Regions from separate parts of the Paraneptunicella aestuarii genome, predicted to be linked through region 1. Evidence: predicted binding sites of a transcription regulator. Region 1 holds the regulator's gene; the other holds the start of a gene.
The links. Region 1 encodes ArgR, which controls arginine synthesis, uptake and breakdown. Its sites were predicted from a motif close to ANTGAATANNTATTCANT; they were not measured.
Positions count from the first base shown of each region.

Region 2: the regulator ArgR is predicted to act here: its motif matches at 2,826-2,843, upstream of KIH87_RS09550 (citrate synthase).

Region 1 is NZ_CP074570.1:761,343-777,683, forward strand. Features, by position in the region: gene KIH87_RS03250 (alkaline phosphatase family protein) at 1-1,290, opposite strand, end outside; gene KIH87_RS03255 (2OG-Fe(II) oxygenase family protein) at 1,642-2,481, opposite strand; gene KIH87_RS03260 (NupC/NupG family nucleoside CNT transporter) at 2,599-3,810, opposite strand; gene udk (uridine kinase) at 3,823-4,446, opposite strand; gene KIH87_RS03270 (hypothetical protein) at 4,623-5,579, opposite strand; gene KIH87_RS03275 (type 2 periplasmic-binding domain-containing protein) at 5,576-6,202, opposite strand; gene KIH87_RS03280 (TonB-dependent receptor) at 6,853-10,005, shown strand; gene KIH87_RS03285 (endonuclease/exonuclease/phosphatase family protein) at 10,128-11,306, shown strand; gene argR (transcriptional regulator ArgR) at 11,311-11,772, opposite strand; gene mdh (malate dehydrogenase) at 12,151-13,086, shown strand; gene KIH87_RS03300 (YigZ family protein) at 13,159-13,776, opposite strand; tRNA gene KIH87_RS03305 (tRNA-Leu) at 13,909-13,995, shown strand; gene KIH87_RS19520 (VF530 family protein) at 14,114-14,407, shown strand; gene KIH87_RS03315 (DNA-directed RNA polymerase) at 14,619-16,341, shown strand, end outside.
Region 2 is NZ_CP074570.1:2,300,842-2,317,182, reverse strand. Features, by position in the region: gene sdhA (succinate dehydrogenase flavoprotein subunit) at 1-1,657, opposite strand, end outside; gene sdhD (succinate dehydrogenase, hydrophobic membrane anchor protein) at 1,658-2,005, opposite strand; gene sdhC (succinate dehydrogenase, cytochrome b556 subunit) at 1,999-2,373, opposite strand; gene KIH87_RS09550 (citrate synthase) at 2,941-4,221, shown strand; gene KIH87_RS09545 (TonB-dependent receptor) at 4,575-6,827, shown strand; gene add (adenosine deaminase) at 6,929-7,924, opposite strand; gene KIH87_RS09535 (LuxR C-terminal-related transcriptional regulator) at 8,064-8,699, opposite strand; gene acs (acetate--CoA ligase) at 8,999-10,942, opposite strand; gene cmoA (carboxy-S-adenosyl-L-methionine synthase CmoA) at 11,305-12,060, shown strand; gene cmoB (tRNA 5-methoxyuridine(34)/uridine 5-oxyacetic acid(34) synthase CmoB) at 12,079-13,041, shown strand; gene KIH87_RS09515 (DUF4062 domain-containing protein) at 13,025-14,101, opposite strand; gene modB (molybdate ABC transporter permease subunit) at 14,181-14,843, opposite strand; gene modA (molybdate ABC transporter substrate-binding protein) at 14,869-15,723, opposite strand; gene moaE (molybdopterin synthase catalytic subunit MoaE) at 15,723-16,199, opposite strand; gene moaD (molybdopterin converting factor subunit 1) at 16,206-16,341, opposite strand, start outside.

The DNA.
Region 1 (16,341 bases):
TAACGCTTTAGCCACGCCGGGAACTTTCATCAGCTCAGCAGAAAATGCTTTTCTAATAGTTTCCACATCAAGTTTAGCCGCTTTGATAACTTCATGGTTGAGATAAACATTCGGCAATTCGATAGCCCTGACAAGAGAGGATTCTGTTTTGTATTGCTCTTTTAATTGCGCATCAATTTTTTGAACCGCATCTGGAATTGCACCGCGGAAGCCTGCAAAACCAATAGACTTTTTGTATTCAGGAATGGCATCTACGCCGTGGTCAGCAGAAATCACTAAAAGCACGTTATCCAGGCCGATACGCTTATCTAAATAATAGAAAAACTCAGCCAGTAATGAATCTAATTTAATCAGGTTGTCTTCGGCTTCAAGACTGTTTGGGCCAAAGGTATGCCCAATATAGTCATTCACTGAAAAACTAATAGAAAGATAATCTGTGACATTGTCTTCACCTAGCTGGTGGAGCTCAATCAGTTTCTTGGCGAACTCCATTGTCATCTCGTCGCCAAATGGCGTGAAAGACAACATATTGTAGTAATCTTTGCTTGTTAACTTTGCGATTGAATGAGGGAAGCCTTTTTGAAATCCTCTAGGCGGGATCTGGAATATACGGTTTTTTGTACCGTTGTGGTATTGCCCTTCGTCTTTTGACAGTTTCCATTCTTTGCCCAGATAAGAGTCTTTCAAACCGGATTCATTGAATTCGGTGACCCACTCTGGCAATTCCTTATAGTAATAATCGCTTGTGACAAAGTTACCTGTAGATTTGTTATACCAGAATGACTTACCAAAACGCCCACCAGTTAACACCGCGCCACGATCTTTGATAGACACTGAGTAAATCTTCGCTTTACCGTTGGTGCCAAGATGAAGTTGATCAGAAAAAGTAGAAGCCATTAAGTTGACGGGTGAAGCGGATTTGCCTTCGTCACCTAACAATGTGGAGTTGGCATCGGCGACGCAGTACATATGTTGGTTATTAGATACATCGTACCAATCGTTAGCAATAATACCGTGTTGTGAAGGAACCGCCCCTGTCGCTAACGTAGCGTGACCAACCGCTGTTAAGGTAGAAGCATGGCGGTAATGAGTGTTGTCGTAAGTAACACCTTGTTCCAAAAAGCGGTTAAAGCCTTTGCGATTACGTTGGTTAACAAAGTGATCTTGATAGCGGTGCAATAGATCACCACGCAATTGGTCAACAGTCAGTTGGACGATGAGTTTCGGCTGCTCGGCATAAACGAGTTGAGAACTCAAAATAAGAGAAAGGGTGGCTAATAATTTTTTCATCTGTCGGTCATTAATGCAAAAAGTGGCACAAGGTTAGCGTAAATGCTGTTGCTTCGTCACGGATTTTAGTCAATTACTCAAGTGATTAAGCGTATCACTGGCAATAACTGAATTGAATAAGCGGGTAATAAGATTACTTTATCAGTAGTTCATAAACGCTATATGACAATGGTGTGGAAGAATAAAAGTAATGTATTCAGAATATCAGGAAGTGGCGTTTCTATTTAAACGGATGGTTTTTAATACTGATGGTGGCGGAATATTGATAGCGGCAGAGTGAATTAATATTTGTTTTGAGGGAGATAAGCAAGGCTGCCTTTGCTATGAAAAACAGCCTTCAGAAATTAAAAATTACACAACGCCTAGTTCTTTCAAACGCTCTTTCAGGTAGCTGTCGGCAGTGTATCTTTCAGACAACTTAACATCTGGACGAGGATGCAAGAACAGAGGAAGTGAAATTCTGGATCTGGATTGATCTTGTCCTTCCGGGTTAATTACCTGATGCGTAGTGGAAGGGAAGTAGTGACCAGAGGCTTCTTGCAACATATCACCAATGTTGACGATCAGGTTACCAAAGTCACAAGGTACGTCGATCCAGTTGCCGTCTTTACCTTTTACCTGTAATCCCGGCTCATTTGCTGCTGGTAATACGGTCAGCAGGTTAATATCTTCATGAGCCGCGGCACGAATGGCGTCGGGTTCTTCGTTACCTTGAAGTGGTGGATAATGTAGCACGCGCAACAGGGTTTGCTGACTGTCTTCAATCATGCTGGAAAGCGGCATGGAATAGTTCTTGGAAATCTCATCAGGGCTGTACTTTTCTACCCAGCCCAGTAGTTCTTTTGCCAGAGAAAGTGCTTCACTGTAATAAGTGGAGATCTCTTCTTTTAACTGCTCAGGGCACTTACCCCAAGGATAGTAGTGATAGTATTCCTTGATATCTTTTACTTTGAAGCCTTTTGCAACTTCAGAGACATTAGGCGGAAAGTAACCGTCCTGAGTATCTTTGTTGTACTCAAAATCCCATTTCTGTTCGCTATCGAAAAACTCTTGCCAATGCTTATAGATATTGGAAACTAACTCTTGTCTGATAGGATGATTTTTAAGTACACCGAATCCGGTTTCTTTGAGTGACTCGACAAACAGCTGTTGGGCATTCTCTGCTTGATAGTCAACGGCAACAAGTTTCATGTTAAACCTCTTGTCAAAAAATAGAAAAATGAAATGGTAGCAGCATTTTGAGCTACCATTTTGATCTCGGTCAGATTTATTTACTAACTCTACTACAGCCTGAAGAAAATGGCTTTATCACAGACTGATAAAAAAGCCTGCTAAAGCAGCGCTCATCAGGTTAGCAAAACTGGCCGCTATTACTGCGCGTAAGCCTAATTTGGCAATATCGCTTCTGCGATTGGGGGCCATTGCGCCAATCCCGCCCATCAATATTGCAATTGAGGAGAAGTTGGCAAATCCACATAATGCGAAAGTAACGATGGCTTGGCTGACACCACTCATACTGTCCTTATGACCAACAAAATCAAGGTATGCGACAAACTCGTTCACAACCAGTTTCTGACCAATAAAACTTCCGGCTAAATTGGCTTCTGCCCATGGAACACCCAGCAACCAGGCTAAAGGCTGAAACAAATAACCTAATATGAGTTGGAAAGTCAGATCTTCATGACCGAACAGGGAACCAATGCCGCCGATTAGGCCATTCAGTAGGGCGATAAGCGCAATAAATGCCATCAGCATTGCGCCCACATTGGCCGCGATTTTCATGCCGGAAGCTGCGCCTTCTGCTGCCGCTTCGAATACGTTGGCACTGGCTTCTACTTCACTGCTATCCAGTTCATCAACATCGTTTTTGGCTCTTTCAGTTTCTGGCAAAACAATTTTGGCCATCAACAATCCACCTGGAGCTGCCATAAATGAAGCGGCAACCAGATATTTGATATCAACCCCCAAGCCTGCATAACCCGCCATTACGGAACCCGCAATAGACGCCATACCGCCAACCATTAGGGCGAACAATTCTGAACGAGTCATTGACGAAATGAAGGGTTTAACTACCAGTGGGGCTTCGGTTTGGCCAACAAAAATATTGGCTGCGGCATTCATGGATTCAGGGCGGCTTGTTTGCAGGATTCGTTGTAAGAAACCGCCAATGCCGCGAATAATCCACGACATAATGCCAATGTGATAAAGCACACTGATCAATGACGAAAAGAAAATGATGACTGGCAGGACTTTAAAGGCAAAGATGAAACCTAATGAGGTGCCACCCAATTGCCCGAACATGAAGTCGATACCTTCCTGACTGTAGGTAATGACTTTTTGTACCCCTTGAGCTACGACCAGTAGAAACTGTTTTCCTGGGGGAAAGTACAATACCAGTAACCCCACAGCAGCTTGAATGAAAAGAGCACCAAAAACAGTGCGCCAGTTGATCGCTTTTCGATTGAACGATAATGCGTAGGCAGCAATAAGTAGAGCTACTACGCCGAGTAAGCTGACCATAATTGTCCCTTGTTAATTCAGTATTTGTTTAATATGTGATTTGATGACATCAAGTGCGATTCGGTTTTTACCACCTTGTGTTACTACAACATCTGCGATGAATCGACTTGGCTCGATGAACCTGTGATACATAGGTTTCACAGTTTCCTGGTATTGGACAATAACTGAATCAAGGTCGCGATTACGTTCTTGAATATCGCGTTTTATTCTTCTCAACAGGCAAATATCCAGCGGCGTATCAATAAATACCTTCACATCGAAAACAGGTAATAATTCACTGACAGCCAAGAGCAAAATGCCTTCCACGATAATTACGGGAGCGGGATCAATCTTGATTGTTTCATCCAGGCGAGTGTGTTTTGCATGAGAGTATTGAGGGTATTCAATACTGTTCCCCTTTTTCAGTTGCAGCAGATGTTCAACTAAAAGAGAATGTTCAAATGCATTCGGGTGATCGTAATTAGTACGAATTCTTTCTTCCATTGTCATGTGTGATTGATCGCGATAGTAGTGATCTTCACATAGAACAATGATATCTGCCCCTGATTGGGAGATTTCTTCTTTAATTGTCTTTGTAAATAACGACTTACCGGAGCCCGAACCTCCAGCAATGGCGATAATTCGCGTTTCAAACATTCGTACAACACAGTTATAATTTTTATTGCGACAAAGACTACCAGCGAACGCAAAAAAAGCCAGTAACACTTATCGTAGATACGAAGAAAATGACATTTTTGTTAATTTTTTTGAAATCGATCAAGTAAATTATCTTACCTAAGTAATTTCATCGGATTATTTGTCTCGACGAAAGATTATTTTCCTAACAGCTCATAATCATTTTCATGTAGTCCACTAAGTGCAAAATTGTTCAGTTTTGAGCGAGAGCCTTCGCCTTGTGCTTTCTTTGGAAAGAACTTGCCTTTAATCTCGTTTTCATTTGCTAGCACTTCGTCTAATGCATTCCTGATTTCACTCAACATTTTGTCTATATTGGCTGAGAAATCGGGGCGTTTACGTTTTGTATGTCCAAGATCCATCAAGCGCATGAAGTATTTGTCTGACAAGGCCAAAAACTCATCGGGAAGTTCTTTGTTGTGATAGAGGGCGGGATCCTTGTCAGTGGAACAGTATTCCAACATGGCCAGATAAAAACAGAAAGGCTTGTTTGCCATGGGTACTTTTAAATCTGGCGTAGTGTTTAAATACAATGTTCGACTTGTCAGATCTAAAATCAGCTTAACAGGGATGTCTTCTTCATCTTCCAAAGGTTGATTGGAGGCAAATGATTTGGGGAACAGGTGCGGAATTGCCAAATAGGTCAGTATCAAGCTAATGGCAAAAGGGAGCCAATACAGACCGTAATTTATATCATCGCGACTCACTGCAAATTGCACAGAGATGGTTTCCCGTGGAAAGAGCAGTTTTTTGGATATTTGGATATCCTGTTCAAACTCCAGCGATAACTCAGTGTCTTGAATGGCTTTAACTCGAATAGGAAATTCACTGTTTTGTAGATAATCATTCAGAGAGTTCATATATCGAGCGACTTTGGCGCTATTAGTAGCCTGATTAAATCGATTATCTGCCAATTTTAGCTCTGGTATATCCAGTGCTATACGATTTAGTGTGGCATCAACTAATTGCTTCACAGAAATCTGCCTAAAGCTTTCGGCAGTGTTGTAATAAACCAGATGCAGTATGCTCCACAGTAAAAAGAATGCTACCGCGATTCTAAACCAGGTTTTGGTTTTGCTTCCCATTTTGCTCACTGTGACATCTCTTGGCATGGGTTAACGATAGTAATGTTGTGATAGTAACGGGGATGTTCTGTTTTTTCTGCTAACTCAGCTAGAACTGCCTGTACTTCACAACGCAGGTCAGTGTTTTTTTCCAACATTTTGAGATACCACTTACTTCCGCTAATTTTCTCTTTCAATGAAGTTGTGTAATTTCTGGAAAAATCGAGATCATCTTCTTCTTGCCAAAAAGTAGAAATTAAATCTACCTTTCCACTTACCAATAAATTCCTAAGTTCTTGATGAGATTTAGCGTAGACAATCTCCACTTGCTGTGGCGATAAATCAAGATCTTTTAATAGTCGCATGGGGGCTATGTAGCCAGAACGGCTGGTTGGATAATCAATTAAACCAATGCGCTTGCCCAGCATATATTCCTTATTTAACAAGGGCTTTTCTCTGACCGACATTAAGTAAGCATCGTAGTCTGCATAGGACGCAACCATATCGTAGCTATAGGTTGTGTCGGTACCAAATGCTTGAATAAAATTTTCCTTAATGAGCATAATATCGACAACACCTTTACCAATTAATTGCAAAATATCTCGCTCTTCTGTCTGCCAATATGCGACAATCTCGCCAAATTGTTTACTCACTAATTTGTTTTTACAGAGTGAGTGCATAATTTGCTTCGCCATATAAGGGTTTGGAGCAAACAGAACTAAAGAGTGTGGATTATTCTGGTTTGATGTTTGGCAAGTATCCTCAAACTGGAGAATGCGTGGCAATGAGGTATCGACCATTTTTACCTGGCTATGTGCAACATACCAAACGAGGTAAGTCGCAGTGATAAAACATAGGTACCAGTAGGGTTTTGGCAATCTTATTAGCAACACATTGATAGCCGGTTTGAGTTTATGATTGGGGTATTTTCACCAATTAACCTTACTCATTGCAATAAGTAAAATTACTGGATTGATGTAAGTTACTGAAAAATAGAGAATATTGATAATATATTATGAATCTTGTTAAATACTACCAATTTTCTCTCTATGAACGAGAATGCGCACTCTAATTAGCCATTTCTGGTTGAAGAATAACCAGATTTGCCAGGGACATGCAATGAGAAAATTAATTCACTGCATTGACTGATAACGCAAGAGGGAACTTGGTAAAGAATTTTTAGAGTCGGGGGGCTCTGAGGGATAATATTGCAAGTTCATGTTTTTGCAACAATCTCTTTTTATCCTCTCGCTCAAAGCGATTTTAAGAAATCATTTACACTCAATAACATTAGGAAAACACAATGAAACAGTCCAATCTCAGCCGCATTGCTCTCGCAGTTGCGTTGTCTGTTGGCGTGGGAAGCACTGCGATTGCACAGGAAACTTCTTCCAGCATTCGTGGTAGCGTAGTTGGCCCTCAAGGCGCCCCTGCTTCTTATACTTCAGTGACAATTACTCACGTACCTTCTGGTAGTGTGAAAAGAGTTGAGACCAACGCATCAGGTCAGTTCAGCGCAAAAGGTTTGCGTGTTGGTGGTCCATACAGCGTATTGGTTGATTCTGAGCAATTCGAAGATACTTTGGTTAACGACGTTTACTTAACGTTGGGCGAACCATACGTATTGAACCTGGCTTTGGAAGCTGAACAACAAATCGAAAGCATCGTTGTGACTGGTTCTCAAGTGAGCAGCATCGCTTTTGGCGAAAAAGGTCCTTCTGCTAACTTCAGCCTGGAAGACATTGAGCGTGCTCCTGCTATTAACCGTGATATTAAAGACCTGGTTCGTATCGATCCTCGTGTTTATGTTGATGAAACCTATGATGATGCTATCCAGTGTGCTGGTGCAAGCCCTCGTTTCAACAGCTTGACGCTTGACGGCGTGCGCATGAACGATAACTTTGGTTTGAACAGCAATGGTTATCCTACTGAGCGTATTCCTTTCTCTTATGACTCTATTGACCAGGTTGCTGTTGAATTAGCTCCTTTTGATGTTCAATACGGTGGTTTCACTGCGTGTAACATCAACGCGGTAACCAAGTCTGGTACAAATGAAATTCACGGTGGTGTTTTCTACGATTACACCAGTGATTCTATGCGTGGTACTGATATCGAAGGGACTAACATTTATGAATCTACAGACCGTGATGAACCTAATTTCTCTGAAAAACGTTATGGTTTCCACGTTGGCTTGCCTATTCTGGAAGATAAATTGTTCCTATTCACTTCTTACGAGAAGCTGGAAGGTGCTGAAATCTTCGAATACCCAGGAAGAAGCCGTGTAACTAGCGAAGAAATTGCTCGTATTACACAAATTTCTAAAGAAATTTACGGCTATGACCCAGGTGGTTTCGCTTCTTCCATGCCGGTTGAAGATGAAAAGATTCTGGTTAAATTAGACTGGAACATCAACGATGATCACCGTGCATCTTTAGTATACAACTATAATGACGGTTTCAAACTGGCTCAATCTGACACTTTCTCCTCAGCGTTGACTTACGATGGTCACTTCTATGAGCGTGGTGCAGAATTAAAGTCTTTGGTAGCGTCGGTATACTCAAGTTGGACAGACAGTTTCTCAACTGAGTTACGTATTGCTAAATCTGAGTTGGATAATCGCCAAATTTCTTTGGATGCTGACACTGGTTTTTCTGAAGTTCAAATCCGTACTTCAGGCGGTGCTACAGTATTCCTTGGTCCAGATGACTCTCGTCAATCTAACGATTTGAACTGGGATAACTTCACATTCAAATTGGCGGGTACTTACTATACTGGCGACCACACCATTACTGGTGGTATCGAATATGAAGACTTGAGCGTATTTAACCTGTTCATGCAGCACACAGTGGGCGAGTATCGTTTTAACAGCATCGATGCTTTTGAAGCGGGCACGCCTTCTCGCATTTACTACAACAACTCTGCGGGTACTAATAACCCGGATGATGTTGCAGCTAATTTCTCTTTCCAGCAAAACACTCTGTACATTCAGGACGAGTGGGCTGTTAATGAAGACTTAACTGTTTTGTTTGGTTTGCGTTACGACAGATACACATCTGACGATAAGCCTCGTCATAACCAGACTTTTGAAAACAAATACGGTTTCACGAACGACTCCAACCTTGATGGGATCGACTTGTTGCAACCTCGCTTTGGTTTTAACTACGTAGTATCTGATTCAATTGAAGTTCGCGGTGGTATTGGCTTGTATTCAGGCGGTAACCCGAACGTTTGGGTGTCTAACTCCTATTCCAATGATGGCGTAGTTCAAACTGCGGTTCGTGAGCGTGTAATCGCTAACTTCACTAACCTGTTTGAAACTGACTTGATTGGTCAGGGTCGTCCTCTTTACGACATTCCTCAAGATATGTTTGATGCAGTTGCTGCGGCAGATCCAAATGGCCCAGGTGGCGGTGGCGTAAACGCTATCGATCCTGACTTTGATCTTCCGTCTGAGTGGAAATACTCTTTGGGTGCAACCTATGTCACTGAAGATGAGTACGTCTTCACTGCGGATATTTTGTATTCAGACAAGCAAGATGCGGCTATCGTAAAAGATATCGGTATTATCCCCGCAACAGATGATGAAGGTACGCCAATCTTTGCTCCAGATGGTCGTCCTATCTACACTGGCACTACATCAGAATACCTGTTGACTAACGTTGACGGTGACAGCGGTGAGTCTGTAACGGTGTCTTTTGCAATGAGCAAAGAGTATGACAATGGTCTTAACCTGTCTGCTTCTTATGCATTCTCAGAAGCCAACGACGTTAACCCAATGACAAGCTCTGTTGCTGGTTCTAACTACGGTAATATCGCAGTTTCTGATCCAAACAACCCTGGCGTGTCTACTTCTGACTATGAAATCAGACATCGTTTTACTTTGAATTTGGGCTACACTCACGAGTTCTTCAGTGGTTATGAAACCAAGTTCTCAGTATTTGGTTCTGCTAACGAAGGTCGTCCATACAGCTACAGCTTCTCTGATGATGGTATCTTTGGTGACAGCAGCTTCTTCAGCAATGGTCGTCAATTGTTGTACATTCCTACAGCGGATGATGCGAATGTTGTTTATGGTGATAACTTTAACGTAACCGCGTTTAATCAGTGGATCCAACAAGAAGCGCTTGAGCAATACCGTGGACAAATCCTGGATCGTAATGCGTTACGTGCAGATTGGTGGATCAAGTTCGACGTAAGAATCGAGCAAGAATTCCCTGGCTTTATGGAAGGTCATAAAGGTTCAGCATTCCTGGTTATCGAAAACTTCGGTAACTTGTTGAATGATGACTGGGGTGTATTGCGTCAAGGTTCATTCGTCAGTGAAGCGGTTGTTGACGCGAGTATCGGAGACGATGGTAAATATCACTACAATGAATTCATCGCACCTTCAGTACAAACCGTGTATGAAGATGCTTCCTTGTGGGAAGTTCGTGTAGGTGTTAACTACAAATTCTAATTTCTCTTAAAAAGAAATTGATATTAAAAACCGGCCTTAGACTCTAAGGTCGGTTTTTTTATGTCTATGGTATTCTTGCAAGATTGTTTTTCAGGGGGCTGAAAGTTTGTGAGGAGTTGGATATGAGAATCTGGTTTTGTCTTATTATTCTGTGGAGTGTGGCAAATTTGGTGCAAGCAAAAACGATCCGGATTGCGACCTTTAACGCAAGCATGGATGGCAGCAACTATGTTGCTCGTGGTGAGCGTCCGAAAGGAAATGAACTAGCCACACGTCTGGTTAGTGGAAAAGAACCTCAGATTCAAAACATTGCCGAGATTATTCAAATAGTCCGCCCGGATATCTTACTGATTAATGAATTCGACTATATTCCTGACGAAACTAAAGGCGTACAGGCTTTTCTTAAGCACTACTTATCAGTTTCGCAGCAAGGAAAAGCACCCATCAACTATCCCTATTATTTTACTGCCCCCGTTAATACTGGCGTTGGAACTGGTTTGGATCTGGATAAGGATGGAACGGCTTCTGATGTTGGAGCGGATGCCTTTGGGTTCGGCTTTTATCCCGGGCAATATGGCATGGTTGTACTGAGCCAGTTTCCAATCAATAAAGAGATGGTCAGGACGTTCCAACATTTCCTATGGAAAGATATGCCTGGCTCTCTGCTGACCGATATTAAAGATGATGAAGGGAAAGAGTGGTACAACAAAGAAGCTCAAGCCATTCTTAGACTGTCATCAAAATCCCATTGGGATATCCCGATCAGCGTTGATGGTAATGAATTGCATGTCTTGGTCAGCCATCCCACACCGCCTGTCTTTGATGGTAAAGAAAACCGTAATGGCAAGCGCAATCATGATGAAGTTCGCTTTTGGAATGACTACCTTGGTGATAAAGAGCAAGGCGGTTATCTGTACGATGATCAAGGTGGAAAGGGAGGCTTTACAGGGGGACGCTTTGTTCTTTTGGGGGATTTGAATTCTAACCCTGATGAAGGGGATTCTTACGGACATGCCATTGCAGACTTGCTTAATCATAAAAAAGTGAATGCGTCATTAAAGCCTGAAAGCCAGGGAGGTGCTAAGCATCAACCAAATAATCCATTTGCGAAACACCATACGGCAGGGTGGGGAATGCGAGCAGACTACGTGTTACCTTCTCAGGAAGGAATAGAAGTGATATCTGGAGGCGTTTTTTGGCCAACGCCAGAAGAACCATTGTATCGCTTGGTTGTGGATCGCAATGCTTCTTCTGATCATCGGCTGGTTTGGTTAGATGTGACTCTACAAACCCAGAAATAGCTCGTTAAACCGTCTCAAACAGGTTTTCTACACGTTGTCGGATATTCTCGATTTGAGAGGTATCTGCAGGGGCGATGAATATAGTATCGTCGCCAGCAATCGTACCCAGTACGCCATCGGAACGTCCCAGTGAGTCAAGCAAGCGAGCTATAAGCTGTGCCGCTCCGGGAGTGGTGCGAATGACGATCATGACGTTATTGTGCATTACGTCTAACACCAGTTGCTTTAAAGGGCTCTTGGCTGTAGGCATGCCTAGTTCTGGAGGCAGGCAATAGACCATGTCACCTTTTGCATTGCGCGCTCTTACTGCCCCGAATTTACTTAGCATACGCGATACTTTCGATTGGCTAATATGCGCAAAGCCCATTTCTTTCAGCGCTTCGACAATTTCGCCCTGAGAGCCATAACATTCATCTTTCAGAATTTCTTTAAAGGCTCTGATTTCATCATCTTGTTTTGTGGACACAGTATTACCTCTCAGTATTCAGGCCAGATATTGTCCATATCAATGATCAAAATGCAATGAATTCGAACTGATAGAGATTGAAATTCAATATTCTATAACTTGTTGGAATGACATAAGGGACAATCACTATAAATGGATGTAACAATTTGTATTTAAAGAATTTATTGGTATTTTCCGAGCCCTGCTATGGTGTTCCAAATGAAACATAATCTGCCATAGTTGTTAAGTTAGTGTAAAAGGACTGTAAAGAATGGCGCAATAAGGTTTTCATTACTACATTGTAAGTTACCCTGAAAGCTTACATGTGTACTTGTACCAAGGTGAAAAGAGCAGTATCTTTACGCCCTCATTTTATATGTGCACCCTTAGGAGAAAGAAATGAAAGTAGCAGTCTTAGGCGCTGCCGGTGGTATCGGTCAGGCTTTGTCTCTGTTGTTGAAAACCAGTTTGCCTGCCGGATCTGAGTTGTCCTTGTACGACGTTGCTCCCGTAGTTCCGGGTGTTGCTGTTGATTTGAGCCACATCCCTACCGACGTAAAAGTTAAAGGTTTCGGTAAAGATGACTTGGCTGCTGCATTAACAGGTTGCGATATCGTTTTGATTCCTGCGGGTGTTCCTCGTAAACCGGGTATGGATCGTTCAGATCTGTTCAATATCAATGCGGGTATCGTTAAAGCATTGATCGAAGGTGTTGCTGACAACTGTCCTAATGCGTGTATCGGTATTATCACTAACCCGGTAAACACAACAGTAGCGATTGCTGCAGAAACCTTGAAAGCAAAAGGTGTTTACGACAAGAACAAATTGTTCGGCGTGACGACACTAGACGTTATTCGTGCAGAAACGTTTGTTGCTGAATTGAAAGGCAAAAACCCGGCAGATGTTCATGTTCCTGTTATCGGTGGTCACTCAGGTACAACTATTCTGCCTCTGTTGTCTCAAGTTGAAGGCGTAGAATTCTCTGATGAAGAAGTGGCAAGCCTGACTCACCGTATTCAAAACGCAGGTACTGAAGTTGTTGAAGCGAAAGCTGGCGGCGGCTCTGCAACCTTGTCTATGGGTCAAGCAGCAGCTCGTTTCTGCTTGTCTTTGGTTAAAGCGATGCAAGGTGGCGACGTAGTTGAATACACTTACGTTGAAACTAACAGCGACGACGCAGAGTTCTTTGCTCACCCAGTGCGTTTGGGCAAAAACGGCGTTGAAGAAATTCTGCCTTACGGCGAACTAAGCGCATTCGAGCAGAAAGCAAAAGACGATATGCTTGACGGTTTGCGTGGCGACATCAAAATTGGTGTTGAGTTCGTAAACGGCTAATCACGCTGATTAAAGTGAATATGCTGAAAAGGGTTTCGAGAGAAGCCCTTTTTTGTGTCTGGATAAAAGCACTCAATCCGGCAAAATACATTCAACTGTACCTGAGCTGCGATTGGTTAATAATTGCTGAAACTCATTAGCTTGTCGGCTGTCGAGCGACACGCTAATTTCAATATGATCTGTATATTGTCGATCTAAAATATCTGCTGAAAACTCCTGACACAGATGTTCAACCAACGAAACGTGATCATAATCGCACCTAATGAGCATTTCCTGTTGTGGGATTTTCTCTGTGGTTTGCAGCAGTTCAAGTGCCTGTTTGACCCCGCCACCATAGGCTTTAACTAATCCGCCAGTGCCCAGTTTTACACCGCCAAAATAGCGAGTAACCACAGCACTGATTTCGCCAATACCACTACCGGATAGCTGTGCCAGCATCGGACGCCCCGCTGTACCCGAAGGTTCACCATCATCGCTGCAACCCCAAAAGGTGGAGTCATTCGGTTTTGCAGCAACGTAAGCCCAGCAATTGTGTCGGGCGTCTTTATGTTTTTCTTTCATCTCTTCAATGAATTGCTTTGCAGCATCCACGCCCGGAGTATGCGCCAGATAAGTGATAAAGCGACTCTTCTTGATTTCTTCTTCAAAAATCAGTGATTCGGCGGGTATGAGGTACGGGGAATCTGACATGGAAAAGAAAATGAACCTTCACGAAAATATGCCTGCATTATACAAACTTGTGCCAGCAAACAACAATTACCCTTGACCATGAAATAATAGATTGACAAAAAGCCCTCGCCGCTATAAATTTTGCGCCCACTTGCCCAGGTGGTGAAATTGGTAGACACGCTAGCTTCAGGTGCTAGTGGCCTCACGGCCGTGGCGGTTCAAGTCCGCCCCTGGGCACCATTCTGTTCCCCTTTCCCTTACATTCCCGCTAATATTGGCGAAACGATAAATATTTCCAAACAATAGGTACATGATGAGCAATAATCAGTCAGATCCTCTACATGGAATAACCCTTAAGATGATGTTAACTGAGCTGCAAGCCGAACTTGGTTGGCAAGGACTGGCAGATAGAATCAATATCAATTGTTTTAGTAATAATCCCAGCCTTAAATCCAGTTTAACCTTTCTGCGTAAAACGCCTTGGGCGAGACAAAAAGTGGAACAACTGTATGTCAAAACCAAGGGATTAAGCGTTAAAAACACCCCGACAGCCAATATCGATACTCATTCAGACTCAAGCGAGAATAAGCCAGTTATGGAAAATCCTTGGCAACATTGGGCTCTACCCAATAAGCGGGGATCTACCCAATAAGGCTTTACCCAATAACCGCACAATAGAATCTGACCGTTAATGATAATGAGTCAGAAAACGCCTTTCTCCGAATCTCATTCTCTCCCTTAAACATCTATTCCCTCTTTGTAATGTGATGGAAAAACCACCGCGATAAGTGAACTGTTTCACCCTCAGTTTGTGCTTTGTTGTCCGTAAATTTGCCCCATTATTTCGATGGTTAGGTAAGTGTATGGTGCAGATATCCGAGCTGGAACGTATTCAGGTTGAGCTTGAACGAAGAGGGCGTCACTTGGGGGCTTTCAGATACGACAATAGAACGGATGTTGCATTAAAAGGAAATCGGGCGAACGATACCAGTTTTGGCGTTGTTTTGATCGGCAAGTATGTGGGTGAGTTTACCGATGTTTTAAACGAGGTTTCGACTAAACGTAAAGGGTATCGAGTCCCTGCGGTTTTAGGGCTTATCGAAGAAGTTGAGCTTCCCATTGTTGCTATGGTGACCTTGTCATCCATTATGGGTTTTCTTACAACCTCAATTTCCTCAACCAGAATGGCTAACCATATTGCTGATAACCTGTTTCATGAGGTGCAAAAAGCGAAATTGGGCAAGGCGGCAAAAAATCATTATGGTCATTTGGCAAAAAATGACAGAGCTGCCGGGAAAGAAGCGGTTAATGCCCTGGAGTATGTTGCTTCTCTGAGTGGCGACTTAATCCAGCCGTGGAGCGAGAAAGACAAAACCACATTGGGGCGTTTATTGATTGAATTAGTGCGCCAAAAGTTGCACTGGATCGATATTCAACAAGGCGAACTTAAAACCAAATCTAAAACCAGACAAAACGCGCCAGAAATTGTCGTTGCCAAGCCAGAAATTAACGAATGGATTACCCAACATCGTGAAGAGGTGCGCTTATTGTCACCCGTCTATCTGCCAATGGTTGTACCACCCCGGGATTGGTCGTTAGAGACTATGTATAACGGGTGCTATTTAACCGATGAGCAAGCGCCGGTATCTTTTATTAAGCGCAAGAATCGGGTTCAAATGGCTCGGCTGAAGCAGGAAAATCCGGTTGATGTATTCAAGGCCGTTAACGCCATTCAATCTACGGCGTGGCGCATTCGGCGTCCGGTGCTAAACCTGTTAAAGCGTATTCAGGATGAAAAGCTGGAGCTGAATTTACCTATTTCTTCCATGCCACCGCAGCAGGATATTCTTATCCCCGATGAGGCTCCATATCATGTGCGAAAAGCCTACCTTAATCAAAACCGTGAACTCGCCAACTTACGTGCGGTTGTCGGGGTGAATATTGCTAACGCTGAAGAGTTTGCTGAATTTGAACGTTTTTATATTCCTCATCACCTTGATACGCGAGGTCGGGCTTATCCCATTCCTGCATTAAACCCTCAAGGTGCGGATTATATTAAAGGCTTGCTGGAATTTGCTGATGGCAAGAGAGTCGGAGATGCAGGTATTTTCTGGTTGAAAGTTCACGCTGCTAATTTATTTGGTGTTGATAAGGTTTCTTTTGAACAGCGTGTGCAGTGGGTGGATGAACACTGGCGGAGTCTACTTGAATCGGCCTTGTTTCCGCTGGAGTGTTTGTTTTGGACACAGGCGGAAAAGCCCATTCAGGCGTTTGCGGTTTGCCTGGAATTATTAGGTGTTGCCATGGAAGGGGCTGATTATGTTTCCAGAATGCCTGTGGCGTTGGATGGTTCATGCAGTGGTTTGCAACATTTGGGGGCGGCATTTCGTTGCGATGTTACAGGCAAGGCTGTGAATCTGGTTGATTCGGAGTGCCCTAACGATATTTACCAGGATGTTGCCGATAAGGTGCAAGAGCTGCTGACTAAAGAACTATCGTCCGACAATAAAGCTTTGGCTTCCCAATGGTTAGCATTTTGTGGCGGTAAAATTGAGCGCAAGATCACCAAGCGACCCGTGATGACTT
Region 2 (16,341 bases), 1.5 Mb from region 1:
CGTCATCACGATCCGGGAAGTCGAAGCGGCTATGTGCGCCACGGCTCTCGGTTCTGAAGTTCGCAGCAACGGCTGTTGCATAAGCTGTTTCCATCAAGTTATCTAATTCCAGACACTCTATACGTTGTGTGTTGAAATCAGAGCTCTTGTCATCCAGACGGGCATGCTTCAAGCGCTCACGAATTTCTTTCAATTCATTCAAGCCTTGCGCCATCGCTTCGCCTTCACGGAATACAGAGAAATTCAGTTGCATACATTGCTGCATGTCTTTCTTGATTTGAACAGGATCCTCACCCTTACCAGGTTCTGAGTTTTCCCAACGGTTGAAACGAGCTAGCGCTTCATCAACATCAGATTCGCTGGCTTCTCTAGCAGTATCAATTTCGTTTAATGCTTTACCCAAATGCAAACCAGTCGCACGACCAAATACCACCAAATCAAGTAATGAGTTACCACCCAGGCGGTTAGCACCGTGTACAGATACACAAGCAATCTCACCACAGGCAAACAAACCATTTACAGGTTTTTCATTACCGTTTTCGTCGATAGTAATCGCCTGACCATCTACGTTCGTTGGAATACCACCCATCATGTAGTGACAGGTTGGAATAACCGGAATCGGTTCTTTAACAGGATCAACGTGTGCGAATGTACGAGACAATTCAAGAATACCCGGCAAGCGAGACTCAAGCACTTCTTTACCCAGGTGATCCAGTTTCAACTTAATATGAGGACCCCAAGGGCCATCACAACCGCGGCCTTCGCGAATCTCAGTCATCATAGAACGAGCAACAACGTCACGGCCAGCAAGGTCTTTCGCGTTAGGTGCATAACGCTCCATGAAGCGTTCGCCATCTTTATTTAATAGATAGCCACCTTCACCACGACAACCTTCTGTTACCAATGTACCAGCTCCCGCAATGCCGGTTGGGTGGAACTGCCACATTTCCATATCTTGCAAACAAACACCAGCGCGAAGCGCCATACCTACACCGTCACCGGTGTTGATGTGAGCGTTTGTAGTGGATGCGTAAATACGGCCTGCGCCACCTGTCGCCAACACAACTGCACGAGATTTAAAGTAAACCACCTCGCCAGTTTCGATATCAATGGCTGTACAACCAACAACATCGCCGTCCTGGTTCTTAACCAAATCCAGCGCATACCATTCACTGAATACTTTGGTTTTGTTCTTAACGTTTTGCTGATAAAGCAAATGCAACAATGCGTGACCAGTACGGTCAGCTGCTGCTGCGGTACGAGCGCCCTGCTCGCCACCAAAATTCTTGGATTGACCACCAAAAGGTCTTTGGTAGATCTTACCGTTCTCAAAACGAGAGAAAGGCAAACCCATATTTTCCATTTCAAGAATGGCTTCTGGGCCTGTTTTACACATATATTCGATAGCGTCCTGGTCACCGATATAATCAGAACCTTTAACCGTATCGTACATGTGCCATTCCCAGTTATCTTCATGAGCATTACCCAAAGCAACGGTAATACCGCCTTGAGCAGATACTGTGTGAGAACGGGTCGGGAATACTTTAGATAAAAGAGCACAGGACTTGCCTGATTGAGAAATTTGCAAAGCAGCGCGCATACCCGCACCACCGGCACCGATGACTACAGCATCATATTCATGTACTGAAACTTTCACTTAGATACCCCACAAAACAAACAGACCAACGGCAACGTATACGAACGCAATCAAGTTCAGGATAAATTGCAATCCTGCACGAATTTTTGGAGGCTTAACGTAATCCGTTAATACCTGCCATAGTCCAATGCGAACGTGAATCATGATTGCTACGAGCGTAGCTAAAGTGAAGACTTTCATGCCGAGATGAGAGAACAACCCGTGCCATACTTCGAAGGTAATGGTTGGAGTTGAGATGAAAAACCATGCCATGAATACAGTAAAGGCAGTGATAATTGCCGCAGTTGCTCTGAGGGAGACAAAATCCTGCACACCATCACGCTTCAGGGTTGCCTGATTTGTTACCATAATACAACTCCAATCACGATAGTTATGATCACCCAAAGCACTATCGTCACTTTGGCACTATTATTACCTGACTCAATCTCTTCCCAGTGACCAAAATCCATCACAACATGACGCAAACCAGCCAGCAAGTGATAAGTCAATGCTGACACTGTGCCAATTGCGATAACTTTGCCTATAAAGCCATTCATCAATTCTTGAACTGTCGCGAAACCTTCAGCAGAAGTTAATGACATTGCCCAAGCGCATATTACAAATAAAAGCGCAAAGAACATTGCCACGCCAGTAACGCGATGAAGAATCGAAGAAATAGCAGAAGGAGGGAAACTAATCGTATTGAGTTGTAAATTAACTGGTCTTTGTTTTTTCACCATTATCGCCTGTTACCCTTGCGGGCTTTCAAATTTCACATCTCTCAAGAGACTAGTAAATTGCCACAAAAATGCCAAATCACGAGTCTCCAGCTACCTGCAAGATGTCACAGCATTAACAAATAAAATAATTGAAAAATTATTTTGCACTAAAATCGTAGGGTCTTAGCTGTGACGCCGCAAAAGTATATAAGTGACGCGCAGCAAAAACAATTTTTGTTACACCCAAAAATAAACATTTTTACGAGATTATTTAGAGATCGGATTTCTTGTGATATGGATTTAACAAATGCTTCACATTTATTTCACAGAATGCACGATTTTTAACTAACATCTTATTTTTAGCTAACATCTTTTTAAGCGTAAGTCCCATTTATCATATGTATTTAGATCATTATTTAAATTTACTTTGTTCATTACGCAATCCGCCACTAGCATTGGTATACTTAAGCGATGCATTAAAATTGACTTATGCTGGTAATAACAGTACAAATAGCGGCGCTTAAATTCTGCGGGGTCGCATATGTCCCGAAAACACCCAGAAAAACTTCTTAAGGAGAGTTTTATATGGCAGACAAAACAGCCATTCTGAAAGTAGGTGATAAAGAGATTGAACTACCTATTTTAAGCGGCACGGCAGGACTTGATGTCATTGACGTACGAGCTCTTGGTAAAATCGGAATGTTCACTTTCGATCCGGGCTTCATGGCAACAGGTTCTTGTGAGTCCGAAATCACCTTCATTGACGGCGATAAAGGGGTGTTGCTGCACAGAGGCTATTCAATTGAAGATCTAGCCCGCGACGCGGATTATCTTGAAGTCGTTTACATGCTATTGCACGGCGAAGCGCCAAACGAAAAGGATTATCAGGAATTCAAATCAACTATCACTCGTCACACCATGGTGCATGACAGTGTCAATGATTTCTTTAAAGGCTTCCGTCGCGATGCACACCCCATGGCAATGCTGTGTGGTACTGTTGGTGCGCTTTCTTCTTTCTACCATGACGATTTGGCTATTCATGATCCGGAACAGCGTTTAAGAAGCGCCATCCGTTTGGTCGCCAAAATGCCTACATTGGTAGCGATGTGTTACAAGTTTAACGTTGGTCAACCTTTCGTTTACCCACGTAACGACTTGTCTTATGCAGAAAACTTCCTGAATATGATGTTCTCTGTACCTGCTGAAGAATACAAAATCAGCCCAACCATTGCTCGCGCTGTTGATCGTATCTTCACCTTGCATGCTGATCACGAACAAAATGCTTCTACTTCTACCGTTAGATTAGCGGGTTCTTCTGGCGCTAACCCTTATGCATGTATTGCTGCTGGCGTTGCGTCTTTGTGGGGTCCAGCTCACGGTGGTGCAAACGAAGCGTGTTTGAATATGTTGAAAGAAATCGGTTCTGTTGATCGCATTCCAATGTTTATTGAGAAAGCAAAAGACAAAAACGATCCTTTCCGTTTGATGGGCTTTGGTCACAGGGTTTATAAGAACTATGACCCTCGCGCAACCGTCATGAGAGAAAGCTGTCACGAAGTATTGAAAGAGCTGAACCTTAAAGATCCGTTGTTAGATGTAGCGATGGAACTTGAGCGTATTGCTCTGAGTGACCCATACTTTGTAGAGAAGAAACTCTTCCCTAACGTTGATTTCTACTCTGGTATCGTATTAAAAGCAATTGGTATCCCGACTAACATGTTTACCTGTATTTTTGCTTTGGCACGTACTGTAGGATGGGCTTCTCATTGGCACGAAATGCTAAGTCAACCAGGTCAAAAGATTGGACGTCCTCGTCAACTTTATACGGGTAAAACTCAACGTCCATTCAAGTCTATTAAAAAATAATTTTAATGACTTACCATTCTAAAAATAGAGGCTTAATAGCCTCTATTTTTTTATTTCCTTTCCTGAATTAAATAAAACTGAATTAAATAAAAATAACCTACCCCAAAGAAAAAGAATGAATTCAAATTAAAAATTGAATTGGCTCGAATAATTTGACAGGTAAGAATTTTTTTAGCTTTAATTACACCTTTGTCATGGAAACACAGAGATTGCGTATGCAAATCTTTAGTTTCAATAAGGAATAATTACATTATCCAGTGTAGTTTTTTCGTGCTTTTATAAGACTTTAGTCCGATAATGCGCTGGCATAAAAAAAAGCAATTTCGAAATCGCACACAATAAACGGTACTCGTATGAAAATTAACAGCAAAGCACCTTTAGCTATTGGTGTGGCATTAGCATTGTCTAATCCCTATGCCTTAGCTCAGGAAAACGACAGTAAAAAAGACGAGAAATCTCTTGAGTTGGAAGTCATCATGGTTACCGCTCAGAAAAGAACTCAAAACGTTCAGGAAGTTCCAATTTCTGTTGCCGCACTAACCAGCAAAGAAATGGACATCATGGGTTCTTCAGGTATGGATGTTCGTGCCCTTTCCATGAGAATTCCCAGTCTATTAATCGAATCCTCTTTCGGACGTACTTTCCCACGTTTTTATATTCGTGGTTTGGGTAACACAGATTTCGATTTGTTGGCATCACAACCTGTTTCTTTGGTTTATGACGAAGTTGTTCTAGAAAACTCTCTAACCAAAGGCTTCCCAATGTTCGATATCGAACAAACAGAAGTGCTACGTGGTCCACAAGGTACGTTGTTTGGTCGTAACACTCCTGCTGGTATCGTAAAAGTAGATTCCAAAAAGCCTTCTCAAGATTTTGATGCTCACCTAAATTTCACTTTGGGTTCTTACGGCACTAAAGATTTTGATACTGCTGTAGGCGGCGCGTTAACTGACACACTTTCTGCTCGTGCTTCCTTATTGATTCAAAATCGCGATGACTACATCGACAACAAAGCCCCGGGCTTTGAACAAAATAATGTATTAGGTGGCTTTTCTGAAAAAGCAGGTCGTTTCCAATTGCTGTGGGAGCCTAACGACAAATTTGATGCATTATTGAATTTCCATTTCCGTGATGCGGAAGCGGATGCGCGCTTGTTCCGTGCCAACATTATCAAGCCAGGTACGAATGATCTTATCGACGATTTCGATTTTGAAACGATTTATCAAGACGCTGCTTCACGTAACAGACAAAAGATCGATACCAAAGGTGCAATCTTAAAACTTGAATACGATATGGGTAGCCATACCCTGACTTCAATCACCAGTAAAGAGTCAGCAGAAATGATATCTATCGGTGACATTGATGGTGGTTATGGTGCTTCCTTTATTGGCTTCTATGGCCCAGGATTTATTCCATTCCCATCAGAAACTGGTGCGAAAATGCCTGATCATTCTCAGATTACTCAGGAAATCCGTCTTTCTTCAAATGAATTGGGTATGATCGACTATCAAGTCGGTGCATTCTGGTTCGACGAAGAATTAACGATCCAAAACCTGAGTTTCGACACTCTGGCCGGTGGTATTCTGAACGGACTTTCCGAACAGCATATGGAAACCTCTGCATGGGCTATCTTTGGTTCTGCGGATATCGAAGTGAGTGATCGCCTGACAGTAACCGCTGGTTTGCGTTACTCTGATGACGAGCGCGATTGGGACGGTGAGCTTATCCTGTCTCCATTTGGTGCACCGTCATTCACTGCTGTATCCGCTGTAGAAGACTCACAGGTTAGCTGGGATATCAGCGCCAGCTACAAATATACTGACGAAACCAATATTTACTCACGCTTGGCTAAGGGCTATCGCGCCCCCAGTATTCAGGGTCGTAACCTGTTATTTAGCGGCACGCCAACCACTGCCGATTCAGAAACCATGATCTCTTTTGAAACTGGTTTCAAATCTCGTGCCTGGGAAAACCGCGCTCGCGTTAACGGTTCTGTATTCTACTACGAAGTTAGCGATCAACAGTTAACTGCGGTTGGCGGTACTGGAAACTTCACTAGCCTGTTAAATGCTGATAAATCAGTTGGTTACGGTTTTGAATTGGATGCACAAGCAACTCTGGATGAAAATTGGAGTGCAACTGCAGGCTTGAGCTACAACCACACAGAAATTCAGCAAGCAGACCTGGCTGTAGATCCATGTGGCGCACCTTGTACTATGATCGACCCTACTCGTGAAGATGGTTTGGCGTTGATCGACGGCAACCCTCTTCCGCAAGCACCTGAGTGGATTGCTAACTTCACATTGCGTTACACCAAAGAAATCGGTGAAGGTAACTTCTTCGCTTACACCGATTGGGCATACCGCAGTGAAGTTAACTTCGTACTTTATGAAGCTGAAGAATTCAAAGGCAAGCCTTTGTTAGAAGGTGGTTTGCGTGTAGGTTACGAGTGGTCAGCCAACAATTCAGATTATGAAATTGCCGTATTCGGCCGTAACATCACAGACGAACAACAACTGACTGGTGTTATCGACTTCAACAACCTGACGGGCTATGTCAATGAAGCTCGCTTCTGGGGTATTGAGTTCGTATCCAACTTCTACTAAGGATCAGCTTATCTGAGCTTAGAAGTAAAGAGCCGCGTTAATCGCGGCTTTTTCATGTTCTCAATCTTTAGTTTTGTTTTCTTTGTTTGTTGACCGGGAGCCTATCCCTTTTTATTCCACAAAGCCTGACGTTCACTTTCCGTCATAAAGGCCGACTTAATGGCATTTTCCTGCAGCCGGCTTAATTGTTCTGCCGTCATTCCCAGCACCTTATGCGCCACCTCATATTCATGAGGCAAATCAATATTGGATACAGCCGGATCATCTGTACTAATAGACACCAAAATCTCATTTTCCAAAAACAAAGGCAGAGGATGCTTTTCCAACTCTTTCACTGTGCTGGTGTGAAAGTTGGAGGTCGGGCAAGATTCAACCGCGATTCGATTTTTAGCCATATAAGACATCAACTCAGGATCTCTTGTAGCTGCAATGGCATGCCCAATTCGAGTAGCACCAAGCAACTTAATAGCATTCCAGATACTTTCCGGGCCATCCGCTTCACCCGCATGAACAGTAATTTGCCAACCGGCATCACGTCCTTTATTAAAGTGCTCTACGAACATGGGAGCCGGGAAATTGAGTTCATCACCCGCTAAATCTAACGCTACAATACTATCTTTATGAGCTAGTAACGCCTGAAGTTCTTGCATACAGATATCAGCACCAAAGGTACGACTCAAAATACCAATCAATTTTGCTTGCACACCATACTGCTGAATACCTGCTTGTACACCGTCAATGACAGCTTCAACCACGCCAGCCATATCCAGATTGTGTGCTTTAGCCATGTAATAGGGAGAAAAACGCAACTCGATATAATCAATGCCTTGCGCCTTGGCATCTCTTAAATTCTCAAATGCCACTCTGCGGCAAGCCTGCAAATCAGCCAACACGGAAACACCATATTCCAGCTTCTCCAAAAAGGCCATTAAATCACTGGTTTGCTCGATTATCTGAGTCATGGGGACTAACTCATCAAGGGAACTGGCTGGTAAGGCGATGCCATGCTTTTGCGCTAAATCCCAGATGGTTTCAGGGTGAATATTTCCATCCAAATGTCGGTGTAGTTCTACTAAAGGAATATTGGGATTAATCATTGCTAGCTCCTTATGTACGAAAACTCCAATAAGCCTTACAACTTATTGGAGTTCTCATTTGTGATTTTTAATGAATAAAAACTACATGAACAGCTAATTCTTACGCGCTATTTATACAGGTCTATGCGTTAACAATACCCTAGTTCAACTGTAGTTTTTCAGCAGCCAATACCGCTTGAGTTCGATTATTAACTTCAAGCTTCTTAAAAATCGCACTAATATGCGCTTTCACGGTTGCTTCGGTGATATTCAAATCAAAAGCTATCTGCTTGTTCAACAAACCAGCCTGTAATTGCTTTAATACTTGAAATTGTTTAGGCGTCAACTCAGCCATTCTTGATGCAATATCAATCTCATCAGTTGCAACACGAATAAGATTGGTTTGCAAATGTTCCGGCAACCAGGTTTCACCGCTTAATATTTTCTTGATAGCAATAGCGGTATCGGCAGATGCCGTGGTTTTAGGAATAAAGCCTTTAGCCCCAAAGGTCATCACGCGAGACACAATATTCGGTGAGTCGCTACCAGACACAATAGCTACCGGCACATTAGGATAATCTTCAGTTACCCGAATAAGACCATAGAAATCTTCACTGCCCGGCATAAAAAGATCCAAAAGCACTAAGTCTATATCTGGATTCTTTTCCAATGCATAAAGGGTAGTGTCCAGCGAATCGGCGTACACAAATTCCAAATTGTCGAATAACGGTTTTAGTGCCGCAGATAGAGCATCCCTAAATAGCGGGTGATCATCCGCTATCAAAAACTTGGTCATGTTCTCCCCTTCAAGTCTAAGTAGAAGGTTTAACCCAAATCATAAAAGCAATTATGATCCAGAGTTATACTTTAGTCTAATTATTAAAGGAAATTTTATACCGGACTATGAACAACAAACGACATCAACCTATTTCCAAGGGTTTATGTCATGACCACAAGAACATAGCCTGCCAGATACTATACTTGCTTTCAGTTATATTCGGAAGAGTCTTTTAACGAATTAGAAAATCGTTACAGGAATGAGCTTCCAGCCCTTGTCAGAGCTGGAAACTTGATATGCGAAATGCGAGTAAAGTGCTATTTATTCAGGCGATTATCAATCAATTCTTGCACTACACCAGGGTCAGCCAATGTGGATGTATCACCCAACTCGGCATAATCGTTAGCCGCAATTTTACGCAAAATACGACGCATAATTTTGCCTGATCGGGTTTTGGGCAATCCTTTAGTCCACTGGATAAAATCAGGCGTTGCGATCGGGCTAAGTTCATCACGTACAGACTGCCTTACCGCTTTTGTCAACTCATCAGAAATCACTGTGCCATCGGTAGGCATAACATAAACATAAATGCCCTGCCCCTTGATGTCATGCGGATAACCCACAACCGCAGCTTCGGCGACACTCTCATGGGCTACCAAAGCACTTTCAATTTCAGCTGTACCCAGGCGATGACCTGACACATTCAGAACATCATCAACACGTCCGGTGATCCAATAGTAACCATCAGCATCACGACGAGCACCATCGCCCGTGAAATACATATTGTCGTATGTACTAAAATAGGTTTCCTGAAAACGTTGATGATTTTCCCAAACGGTACGAGCCTGGCCTGGCCAGGAACCGGTAATCGCCAAATTTCCTTCATTCTCACCTTGCAGTTCAACGCCATTGCTATCCAGCAAAACAGGTTTCACACCAAAGAAAGGAAGTGTTGCCGAGCCCGGTTTCAAGTCAATCGCGCCCGGCAGAGGCGTGATCATCACACCACCCGTTTCTGTTTGCCACCAGGTATCAACAATTGGGCATTTACCATTACCAATTTTCTCGTGATACCAAAGCCAGGCTTCAGGGTTAATCGGCTCACCCACACTTCCCATTAAGCGCAAGGTTTCACGAGTCGAGCCTTGTGCAGGCTCATCACCTTTCGCCATTAATGCACGAATAGCGGTTGGCGCTGTGTATAGAATAGTGACCTTATGCTTATCAACCACCTGCCCCATACGAGCAACCGAAGGATATGTAGGCACACCTTCAAACATAAGCGTTGTCGCGCAATTCGCCAACGGGCCATAAACAATATAAGTGTGACCGGTAATCCAGCCTACATCGGCAGCACACCAATAAATATCATCAGGATGATAATCAAAGATTTTTTCATGAGTTAATGAAGCATAAACCAAATAGCCACCGCTGGTATGCACAACCCCTTTGGGCGTGCCGGTTGAACCAGAGGTATACAAAATGAACAAAGGATCTTCCGCGTCCATTGGTTCGGGTTCACAAGTCGCAGGTAAATCAGCAACCAGGTCTTGCCAGCTTATGTCTCTGGCATCATTCCAATAGCCATCATTCTTGGTATAGCGATACACCACTACATTTTTGATACTACTGGTGGATTCTTTTTCTAACGCTTTATCAACATTCGCTTTTAATGGAACCGGGTTACCACCACGCAACCCCTCGTCGGCGGTCAAGACTAATTTCGCTTCACAGTCATGAATACGATCCGCAATAGCATTAGGAGAGAAACCACCGAAAATAACAGAATGAATAGCACCAATGCGAGCACAAGCCAACATGGCGTAGGTCGCTTGCGGGATCATCGGCATATAAATGACAACGCGGTCACCCTTTTTAATGCCTAACTTCTTCATGCCATTAGCGATTTTGCACACTTCATCGTGCAATTCCTGATAGCTGATATGGCGACTAATGCTGGGATCATCACCTTCCCAAATAATGGCAGTGCGATCAGCGTTATCTTTTAAGTGGCGGTCAATACAGTTAGCTGACACATTCAGCTTGCCATTCAAAAACCATTCAATATTGACATTATCACGTGCAAAACTGCATTTGCTTACCTGAGTAAAAGGTTCAATCCAGTCGATGCGTTTAGCCTGCTCTTGCCAAAAAGCATCAGGGTTATCAATAGATTCCTGATACATGGCTTTATATTGTTCAAGATTAACCAGAGCATTGGCTTTAAATTCTTCTGGTACCGGATAAAGAGTGTCAAACATATTACTGTTCTCCATTCGACCAAACGTCGTTAGCTGGTAGCTTTAATCGCTTCAAAATCTGAATTATAAAAACCGCAAAGCATACAGATGTGTGCCGGGTTTACTTATCACGCAAGAGAAAATAACGACTCGCAATTGATTGCCCGATACAGTATATAACCCTGCCCCTGTGTGCAAGGCATGAATTTGATTCAGCTCACAAAATTCGTTTTCAGTGGTTTAGCTTGCAGCTCTTGCGTTGAACAGTACCAGAGAATGAAAAATTGTTAAATTCCGTATACCGGGTTGCTTCGAAATTCGGTAGAATCCCGCCTCGGATTTCATGAGACCAAACAACTCTAATTATTTATTATTCATTACCTATGCAAGATTCCCCCAAAGACCTGATTTACTCACGCCCACAAGAGAAAGTCGCTGATTTTCAGTTTGACGAAACGGTGACAGAAGTCTTCCCCGACATGATCCAGCGTTCCATTCCTGGCTACAACACCATTCTTGATGGCATTGGACAACTTGCAAAGCACTACATCCAGCCCAATACCAATGTGTATGATCTCGGATGCTCCCTTGGCGCGGCAAGTCTTGCAGTAAGACGCTACAACAGTGAAAAAGGCGTTCAAATTGTCGCAGTCGACAACTCAGAATCCATGATAGAAAGATGCAAACTGCACCTGTCGGCATTCAAATCGGAAACCCAATTCACCACCTTGCATCAGGATATATTAGACACCAACATTAATAATGCATCCGTGGTAATCATGAACTTTACCTTGCAATTCATTGCTCCGGAAAAACGCGAAGCCATGTTGCAAAAAATACACGATGGCTTACTTCCCGGTGGTGTGCTTATCTTATCTGAAAAATTGCGTCACCCCACACAACACGGCGATGAGCGGCTTATTGATCTTCACCACGAATACAAGCGCCGCAACGGTTACAGCGAATTGGAAATCAGCCAAAAACGCAATGCCCTTGAAAACGTCATGAAAATCGACACTTTCAATATTCATGAAGAGCGTTTGAATTCTGTGGGGTTTAGCGATGTCACTCTCTGGTTCAAATGCTTTAATTTCTGCTCAATGTTTGCAGTAAAACCTTCTACTCAGGCCACGAAATAAGCGCAAAAGGAGCAGAAAATGGAATGGTTCAAAGATTTTTATCAACGTATTGCCATGACAGATCTGTCTCCTTGGCTAGAAGTGTTGCCTGCGCAATTAAAAGAATGGCAAAAACAGCAACATGGCGATTTCAATAAGTGGGTCAAGCTGATCGGTAAATTGCCAGAAACGCAACCCAGTTCCATTGAGTTAAATGCAGAAGTGCGTTTCGGCACAGAAAGTGACATCAGCGAATATCAAAGCAAGCAAATTGAAGGCTTATTAAAGCAGTTCATGCCATGGCGTAAAGGTCCTTTTCATATTCACGGCATCCACATAGATACCGAATGGCGTTCGGACTGGAAATGGGATCGTGTCGCGCCACATATTGCGCCATTGCAAGGCAGAAAAGTGCTGGATATTGGCTGTGGCAGCGGTTATCACATGTGGCGCATGTTAGGGCTAGATCCGGAAATGGTGGTTGGCGTCGACCCCACCGACCTGTTTTTGATCCAGTTCCAAGCTATCAAACACTTTAACCCCGACCCTCGTATTCATTTACTTCCTGTAGGCGTAGAACAACTACCCGACCTAAGAGCCTTCGATACCGTGTTTTCCATGGGCGTGCTGTACCATCGTAAAAGCCCTATCGACTTTCTACAGCAACTGAAAATGCAACTGCGTAAAGGCGGCGAGTTAATTCTGGAAACACTGGTTGTCGACGGTGACGAACACACGGTTTTAGTTCCAGGAGAACGTTACGCACAAATGCGCAATGTCTGGTTCCTGCCAAGCTGTGCAGCACTGGAACACTGGATGCATCGCATAGGCTTTAAAAACATTCGCACCGTTGATGTGGCTCAAACCAGCATCGAAGAACAACGCAGCACCGAATGGATGACCAATCAGTCTTTAAAGGATTATCTAGACCCGGATAATCATGATTTAACAGTGGAAGGCTATCCTGCACCTAAAAGAGCGGTGATTATTGCTGAGAGTTGAGCTCCCAACTAACTCCGGAATTACCAAAGACATATTTCAAAGCCTTTATCCGTTGCTCGGCTGTTGATTTTTTCACCCCATTTTCAAATAACTGTTTTAGCTCTATATCTTTAGTAGATATAGCAAATGAATCATTTCTACCAACATGCATATCAGATTCACTAATCAAAAGTTCTTCGTCTGAATTATCATCATAAATCACATCAAATAACCCAAAATTCAGCAAATATTGAACCCATGTACAATCAGTAACATTAATATCTGCAAGTCTATGAACATCAACCTGATCCATATCCCAATAGTAAGGAGATTTATGAGACCACTTAGGATAAAGAGCTTCTTCAAAAAACTGTACAACATCACTATACACATCTATATAAATAATTTTTTCTTCTGCTTCTTCCTTATTCGATGACATATAAAGACTTTTAATCAATTCTTCCAGTTTTCTGCTAGTTGTTCCTATTCCTTCAATTAAATGATTTGTTACGTCAATTTGCGATTTAACCTCTTGTGTTTTAAGCAATTCATAAAACATACCCGCCCATTGTTTTCTCAGGTGATTTTCTATGCTCGCAAACCCATCAAACCCCTCAAATGCATTATTTCTGGGGGCACGTCTGACTTCATCAATAAAAGAAAATATATCTAAAGCATACTCTTGTTTTTCAATTGAAGGATACTTGATGTCAGAAACAAACTCCTTTTTCTTATTATGTTGATATGTATGGTGACAATTTAAAACGCCTTTTCTCACGTAAGTAAAAACAGGAATACCACTCTCTCTAGCAGCTTTGTATTCGGCATTTGTAATCGACTTGGTTTTATCAGCTATATACTCACCGCCAAACCTGCCCCCGATAATCAAAATAAATAACTGACAGTTGGAAACCTCATTAACGCAAGCTTCATGCGTATGCAGTTCAGGATGATAAAACACATCCCCATTCTCACTAAGAATTGGTTCAAAGCCATAAGAAATAATAAAACGTCGAAGTTGTTCACGTATTTCACTTAAATCAAAACAAGTAGAACTAACAAATACTTTAGGAGCGGCCATGTGAAAGGTTCATTAAGGATATAATTTAGGTCAAATATATCACCTATGAAAACATAGTTGAACACATTAGATTTCAGGATTACTTCCTATTCACCCAATTCACTAACAACAGCACTGAAAACGAGAACAGCAGCATGCCTGCGGCGAGTTGGTTGGCTTGTTCAAGCTGCATGGTTTCCACGTAGTCGAACAAGGCGATGGATAGCACTCGGGTTTCACCGGGAATATTGCCGCCAATCAGTAATACCACACCGAATTCTCCTACCGTATGGGCAAAGCCCAAAACCGTGCCAGTAATTAACATAGGGCGTGTTAAAGGCAGCACAATCAAGCGGAAACGTTGCCACCAATTCGCCCCCATGGTTTGTGCTACATCGAGTAATTGATTATCTAAAGATTTAAAACCATCACGGATGGGCTGTACCACAAAAGGCAAGCTATAAAGGATGGAACCGATGACCAATCCAGAAAAGGAAAACACCAGTGAGGAATCAAAAAATGTCTGCCATGTTTTCCCTAACCAGGCATCAGGGGTCATCGCGACTAACAGGTAATAGCCCAACACAGTGGGAGGTAAAACCAAGGGCAAGGTAATGATGGCATCAAGGATAAATTTCACATTAGAGCGGCTTCTAGCCAGCCACCAAGCCAGCGGGATCCCCAAAAGCAGCAAGAAAAAAGTAGAGACTCCCGCCAATTTTGCGGTTAACCATATTGATTGCCAATCGAATTCACTTATCACTGCAAAAAACCTTACAAAACAAGCATTACAGCATTAATTTAACGTCAGCCGAGCTTGGTGCTGCGTAACCGTTTTGAGCGATAATTTCACGTCCTGTAATGCCAAGAACGAAACGATAAAAGCCCATTGCCGCTTCTTGCGGCTGGATCACCAGCATTTGTTGTTTAATCGGTGAATAGAGATCGTCAGGGATCATAATAATTTGAGATGAATGAGCAGCTGCATCTATCTGGCTTAAAGAAACGAAACCTGCATTAGCGGCTCCCGCATACACAAACTGATACGCCTGAGCCACATTATTGCCCTTCACGATTTGCTCATTTAATGAGGAAAATCCTGTGCGTTGTAATGCCTGTTGAGCCGCTTTTCCAAACGGAGCCAAATCAGGATTTGCCATTGCAATCTTCACTTGCGGTGTTTTGGCTAGTTGCTCCATCACCGATTTAAAATCTGTCTTTTGAGAATCTTCCTGATTCATTTTCGGATACCACAAAACTAATTGCCCTATGGCATAAACGGCAGAACGATGTTTATGGCCAATGCCTTTTTTGATTAATTTGTCTGGGTGTTGCCAATCGGCAGAAAAAAACAAATCGAACGGCGCACCGTTTAATATCTGGCTATAAAGCACGCCTGTAGAAGCACTGCTCACTTTAAAGTCTAGATTAGGATGCTTTTGCTTATAGACAGCAATCAACTTTTCTAACGTGGGTTTAAAATTGGCTGCAACGGCAATACGAATAATATTGTTATTCTTGTTTTCTTGATTAACCTCTTGATTAAGAGCCGGTTCATTTACCTTCGTGATTCCAGCAAACAAAGTCCCAGAATAAGTTAACAGCAATATAAGAAACAGATTACTTAGCAGTCTTTGCATCATTATTTTTGGTTCCAATCATCGGCTTTATTAGCATCGCTTTGTTTAGCATCAACCCAATGCAGCCCTTCACTACTTTGTTCTTTCTTCCAAAAAGGCGCACGCGTTTTCAGAAAATCCATAATAAATTCACAAGCACCAAAGGCATCACCGCGATGCTTTGCACTAACGCCAACAAAGACAATTTGCTCAGACAAGCTCAATGTACCAAAACGATGGATAACACGAATTCGCCCTAATGACCAACGAGTACGCGCCTGAGCCACGATATCCTGCAAACTGCGCTCAGCCATGGCGGGATAATGTTCCAAATGCAATGCGGTGACAGACTTCCCTTCATTGAAGTCACGTACCAAGCCAACAAAAGTAACAACAGCGCCGTCAGTCTGATTATGCTCAGTTAATGCCTGATACTCTGTTTTAAGGTCAAAGTCTTGTGATTGAACGCTAATGTAATCAGATACCGAATTTGACTTCATACTCGGCTACCCGCCCGTTACCGGTGGGAAAAACGCCACTTCATCGCCGGTTTTAAGTGCTTGAGTATTATCACATAGCACCTGATTCACCGCAGCCAAACAGCGCTCCGATTGCATCACTTCTTGCCAGATATCACCACGT